2 linked regions of the Pelosinus sp. IPA-1 genome follow. The protein of the gene in region 1 interacts with the protein of each later gene in a pairwise test. Links are inferred from orthologs where the notes say so. Each region holds a gene or a part of one and is shown on either strand. Other genes may lie near its edges.

Evidence for each region.
Region 2: the proteins of topA (region 1) and QSJ81_RS13165 interact in binary tests that used the Escherichia coli proteins (3 or more experiments, as listed by UniProt). The link is inferred for Pelosinus sp. IPA-1 from one-to-one orthologs.

What each region holds. Positions count from the first base shown.
Region 1 is NZ_BSVC01000004.1:588,963-592,293, forward strand. Bases 172-3,171 are described here. They hold topA (type I DNA topoisomerase), read right to left. Parts: upstream 2,764-3,171; coding sequence 580-2,763; downstream 172-579. Other genes in these bases: trmFO (FADH(2)-oxidizing methylenetetrahydrofolate--tRNA-(uracil(54)-C(5))-methyltransferase TrmFO), read right to left, coding at 172-556; dprA (DNA-processing protein DprA), read right to left, coding at 2,760-3,171. Outside these bases: more of trmFO, read right to left, coding at 1-171; more of dprA, read right to left, coding at 3,172-3,331. UniProt on the Escherichia coli protein: Releases the supercoiling and torsional tension of DNA, which is introduced during the DNA replication and transcription, by transiently cleaving and rejoining one strand of the DNA duplex.
Region 2 is NZ_BSVC01000005.1:84,226-87,292, forward strand. The notes cover bases 115-2,850. They hold QSJ81_RS13165 (YigZ family protein), read right to left. Parts: upstream 1,937-2,850; coding sequence 1,292-1,936; downstream 115-1,291. Other genes in these bases: QSJ81_RS13160 (exonuclease SbcCD subunit D), read right to left, coding at 115-906; QSJ81_RS13170 (YaiI/YqxD family protein), read right to left, coding at 2,019-2,459; QSJ81_RS13175 (hypothetical protein), read left to right, coding at 2,632-2,850. Also shown: more of QSJ81_RS13160, read right to left, coding at 1-114; more of QSJ81_RS13175, read left to right, coding at 2,851-2,949.

The sequences.
Region 1 (3,331 bases):
CATCCCCTTTGCCATAACGAGAGGCTCTATAGATTTTCTCCATATTAAGAGACTCACCTACTAAAATAGGGGCAGCTGCATCATAGAAGTATAGATAATCATTACCTGTTATCCTTCCAATCGCTTCTGACAAGTTTGGTGATGTTAATGGTCCGCTTGCAATGATAAGAGGCGCCGCTTGAGGGATCTCTGTTACTTCTCCCTTCACAACTTTTACCCTTGGGTGATTCGAAAGAGTCTTTGTTATAAATTTACTGAAGGCATCACGATCCACTGCTAATGCACCACCTGCCGGTAGTTTACTATCATCCGCAGCCTTCATTATTAATGAGTTGAGCTGTCGCATTTCTTCCTTCAATAACCCTACAGCATTTTCTATTGCAGCACCACGTAGAGAATTACTGCAGACTAACTCGGCAAATTGGTCCGTATGATGGGCCGGTGACATAACCTGTGGCCTCATCTCAAGTAATTCAACATCAAAACCAGCCTCAGCCACCTGCCAGGCTGCCTCACTGCCAGCCAAACCAGCTCCTATTATTGTAACTTTTGACACAATACTTCCTCCGATGACATAAATTATTCAGTCTTAACTGTTTTTTTAGTTGTTGACTTCGTTTTTGGTTTTACTTTCTTCTTTGTCTTTGTTGTCTTATTTTTTGCAGCATCTTCTACTTTTTTTTCAGCCGTAGTCGGACGTGTTATACACGACTCGTTGCTGCATAATGTACTAAAACGGCCATTTTTAAAATTGTGCCGCAGCATGAAAGCTCCACAGGTTTGACAATTTTCTTTTAATGGCATATCCCATGTCATAAAGTCACAGGTTGGATAACTTTGACAACCATAAAACGTTTTACCACGTTTTGTCTTTCTCTCTACAATATTTCCAGCACATTTAGGACATTGTACACCCGTTTCTTTTAAAATTGGCTTCGTGTTACGACAATCGGGAAATCCAGGACACGCCAAAAAATCACCGTATCGGCCATGTTTCACTACCATAAATTTGCCACAATTTTCACATTGTACCTCTGATATTTCAACTGGGAGCTCTACATGACCAATCTCTTTTTCAGCCTGCTCCAAATCTACGGCAAACCAATCATAAAACTCCCGCAATAATCCTAGGCGTGTACCTTTGCCATCTGCAATTTCGTCTAGCCTATTTTCCATAGTAGCAGTAAATTCAACATCTACAATCGCCTTAAAATATTGTTTTAGTAAATCCAAAACAACAAAACCTAATTCAGTAGGTTGAAACTTTTTCTCTACTCTTACTACATAACCACGAGCTACAATCGTTTCAATAATGGGAGAATACGTACTTGGCCTACCAATACCTTTTTCCTCTAACGTTTTTACCAAGCTAGCTTCCGTATATCTAGGTGGTGGTTCTGTAAAATGTTGCTTCGGAGTAATTTTATTTGCTTTTAAATTTTCTCCAGTCACTAATTCAGGTAATGTAATATCTTTCTCTTTTTCTTCCCCATCTTTACCTTCTGTGTATACGGCCATAAATCCGGGAAATTTAACGGTAGATCCTGTAGCTCGTAGACCAAATCGTTCAGCAGTAATATCAACCGTTAGAGTATCATAAATAGCAGAAGCCATTTGGCTGGCAATAAACCTTTCCCAAATTAATCGATATAATCGTAGCTGTTCCTTTGAAAGATATTTAACGATCTTATCAGGAGGAAATTCCAAACTAGTAGGGCGAATTGCCTCATGAGCATCCTGAGATTTCTTTGTAGAATACACTGGACTTTTAGCCGGCAAATAATTTTCCCCATATGATAATGCAATATAGTTCCTAGCATCAAGTTGTGCCGATTCAGCTAGACGTACTGAATCAGTACGCATATAAGTAATCAATCCTACAGGGCCTGAGCTACCGAGTTCCAGTCCTTCATAAAGTTGTTGAGCTACCATCATCGTCTTACGAGAGGTGAATCCCAATTTTCTTGACGCCTCTTGCTGCAAACTACTGGTGATAAAAGGTGCCGCAGGGTTTCTTCGACGTTCTTTACGTTTTACATCTGTAACCGTGAATGCTGCCTTTTCTAATTCACCTTTTATACCCTCAGCTTGGTCTTCGTTATCTATTTTAGCTTTTTTCCCATCAACTAGGATAAGTTGTGCATCAAATAATGCAGTTTTAGGCTTTCCTCGTAATTTTGCCTCAATAGACCAGTACTCTTCTGAAACAAACGCTTGAATTTCTTTTTCGCGATCACAAATAATCCCTACCGCTACAGACTGTACACGACCGGCACTAAGTCCTTTGCGCACCTTTCGCCATAATAAAGGACTCAGTTGATAACCTACAATTCGATCTAAAAGACGCCTAGCTTGCTGGGCATCTACTCGCTCGAGATTAATTGGCCTTGGCTTCTTTACTGCATTTTGAATTGTAGTCTTAGTAATTTCATTAAATTCAATGCGACAAGCCTTATCTTCAGGAATATTTAGAATATGTGCCAAATGCCAGGCGATGGCTTCCCCCTCACGGTCAGGGTCAGATGCCAGATAAACAGTATCAGCAGCTTTTGCCGCACTTTTAAGACTTTTTATTAGATCGCCCTTACCGCGAATGTTTATATATTTAGGCTCAAAATTATTGTCCACATCTACGCCAAATTGACTTTTAGGCAAATCACGCAAATGTCCCATAGAGGCTTTAACCGTATAATTTTTCCCTAAGAATTTTTCAATGGTCTTAGCTTTAGCTGGAGATTCAACAATAACTAATGCTTTACTCACTTGATTCCCTCCTTAGCGATACGCAAATAACGTCTCCCGTTATGCTCTACCGCTAACCCACGTAATTCAAACTGTAATAATATATATGTAATCATTCCTGCCTCTAATTTCGTTTTCATAACAATTTCTTCAATCCCTATTGGAAAATCATAATTCAGTGACTCATAAACCTTTACTTCATCTGAAGTAAATTCTAACATCTGAGGCCCCTTTTTTACTTTCATAAGATTATACTCTTCTAATATATCTTCTGCGCTGTCAACAAGTTTTGCTCCTTGCTTTATCAGTCGGTGTGTACCTTTGCTAGATTCAGAAAAAATACTGCCAGGCACTGCAAAAACATCTCGCCCTTCTTCCAAGGCAAAGTCTGCAGTAATTAATGCACCGCTTTTTTCTGCCGCTTCCACTACCACTACTCCTCGGGACAATCCATTAATAATTCGATTTCTTGCAGGAAAATGACCTGGATGGGCTAAAGTGCCAGGTGCGTATTCTGAAACCACAGCGCCACATTCAGCAATGTGATTTAGTAATTTTCTATTTTCAGGAGGATAATCAACATCCACAC
Region 2 (3,067 bases), on another replicon or contig:
TTCTGTATCTAGCAAGGTAACTGAGATATAATCCTCTCTATTTGCTGAATCTTGTAGCCCCTCTACTATGTCTTTAAAGGTTCCTTTTATCAGACGTACATCATGGCGGGGAGATAAAGGGATTTGTTCTATTTTAACTTCACCCTCTTGGTTTATCTCTACGATCTGAATACCCTTCTGCTGAGAAGCTTCGGCAAAAGAATATTTTAAAAGAGAACCACTATAGCGAATGTTCGGACTTCCTGCCTGTTGAGAGTTATGCAAATGTCCTAGAGCGGTATAGGAAAAGGATTCAAATACCCTCGGACTCACCATACCGCTGCCACCTACAGATAAGGGACGCTCTGATTCACTCTCCAAACTGCCTGCAATAAAAGCATGAGCTATTGCCACCGAGCGGCAGCCTTGAGGAATCTTCATTTTTACTTGCTGTACCATAGCTTCCATCCCTTGCTCATGTGTGCTAACTTCTGGACAAGCAAGACGCTCCCTAACTAATGCAGGTTCACCATAAGTAAGTGGCGCAAAGCAAACCGGACCGAACTTGTCATACAACGTAATTGGTTCAATTTCCTTTGCTAAAGACCCTACCACATATAAACCTTGACCTGCCAATAATCGGCTGCCAAAGCCTAAACGTTCTGCACTGTCATGGTTTCCAGCTATCATAATAACAGGGACCTTATAGTCTAATAAAATTTGCGATAAAACCTCATTTAATAACTCCACAGCTTCAATTGGCGGAACTGCCCGATCGTAAATATCGCCAGCTATCAAAATAGCATCGGGTTTTGTTTCTCGCACCAAGTCCTTAAACTGCTCCAAAATATAAGCTTGATCTTCGGTTAGGTGAATCCCATGAAACAACCGGCCTAAGTGCCAATCCGAAGTATGTAAAAAGCGCACAATCCCAATCCTCCTTCAGCTATTTTTTACCTTGTCATTGCAAAGATAAAGAAGACTTGATTCAGATGGAGTTTTAACTCCATCTGAATCTTAGCCCTTCTTATCCAGGGACTTGTCTGCTCTTAACTCCCACTTATATAAGTGAGCCTTGGATTCGAAAATCCTTAGAGCGAACTTACTTCGAGTTTACAGACTGTTATCCCAACCAGAGGGCAGGATATTACAGGCTGTTAACGAGATAAGTGAGCCTTGGATTCGAAAATCCTTAGAGCGAACTTACTTCGAGTTTACAGACTGTTATCCCAACCAGAGGGCAGGATATTACAGGCTGTTAACGAGATGAAAATGAGAGTCTTAGAGCGGTTTAGTCATCGGATAAATCGAATTATTCCTGAAAAGAAATAGGAGTATCTACATACATTTGCCCTCCGCGATTCAAGATTGCTTGTCCAGCTGTCCAATCCGTAATCTTTTTCTCCAATATTTCCTCTTGTCCTACCTTCTCTAACACGGTCAAGGTTATTTTATCGGTAAACTGTTTGTCTTCAATTCGATATCCTTGCATTCTAAGCTGGTTTTCTAACATCCCAATAAAGGTATAATCAATGGTTACTTCTATACAAGTATGATTTTGCCGTTCTGTCGTACCAACCGCCTTTAGACCCGCACTAGCACTTTTGCCATAAGCGCGAATTAAACCTCCAGCCCCGAGTTTAATTCCGCCAAAATAACGAGTTACTACGATCACCGTATCCTTAAGCTGGTTTTTCTTGATAATCTCCAAAATAGGTTTACCTGCTGTACCTGATGGCTCACCATCGTCATCCGCCTTTTGATATTGGTCATTCTCTCCTACCACATAAGCAGAACAATTATGAGTCGCGTTCCAATGCTTTTTCTTTATTTCTTCAATAAAAGCGGTGGCAGCCGCTTCTGTTTCTACCCGTTTTACATAGGATATAAATCGAGATTTTTGAATCTCAATTTCTGCATCACCATAACCGCTAACGGTTACGTAATAGTCCAACATTCTTAACACCTCGATCTTAGCATATCACAACATCGTCCAAATTTTATTAAACGAATTAAATACCAATCCTCATTGTCTGCATCTATACGATTGTGGCTGACAGCATTTCTTCCAAACAACTATAAAATCGACTATCCTCTTGCGTTGTTCTCTTATTCGGTCCTTTGGTGCGGCCACCGCTACGACGTAACTTGGCTTTTACCTCACGTTCTTCTAACAAAAATTCAATATTTTCATTAGTAAACACTCGCCCAACAGGGCTAAGACAACTAGCCTTTTTTCCTAATACCATTGCCGCTAATCCCCAATCCTGGGTAACGATGATATCTTTCGCCTCCGTCAAATTAAGTACTTTAATATCCGCTTCTTGAGAAGCATCTCCTACCACCACATGATAGTCTGACACAATATTATGATTAAAGCTGGCTACTGTCCACACAGGTACAGAATACCTACGTCCCAGTTCCATACATATCTGTAGAGCATTCTTGGGACAAGCATCGGCATCTACTAAAATTTTCATCCCATCATCCTTTGTCATTTATAATTCCTTACAGAATTTTACCATATTTCCCTCCTATTATCTCCAAAATTTTTACTTGTCAAATTACCAGTACTAAATTAAGATAAAAAATAGATACCAACCAGAGCAGTTGGTTATACTATTACAACTAACAATAAAGGATGATAACAACATGGATGACAAGACAATAGTAGATTTTTATGAACCCTTTGGCTTTTATGAAACAGAAATTGAAGATGGCTGCACTGCTCTTCTTTATGAAACATTAAATAATGGTGATTACGCCTTAGTTACCGATGGCGATGGAACAATGCCAGAAGACTTAGAGCAAGAAATCATCTTCGCCTATTATTCTGCTGACGGAGCCTTCTCCTGGAGTGTGAGCTTCGAAGATTCTCATCACTTCTTTGAACTATTAGGCAAAAATACAGACAGCAACCACCTGATCGATATCGTAAAAAGCTATCGCGATAGTGGCGACTATTATTAAAAAGATTTTAATAATAAGGGGTTCTGAGATAAGTATCTCAGAACCCCTTATTCTATTCCAAAGATTATTTTTTTAGCAGATCTTGGCTCTTTGGAATAAAGCAATCTCTTCTGCTTCT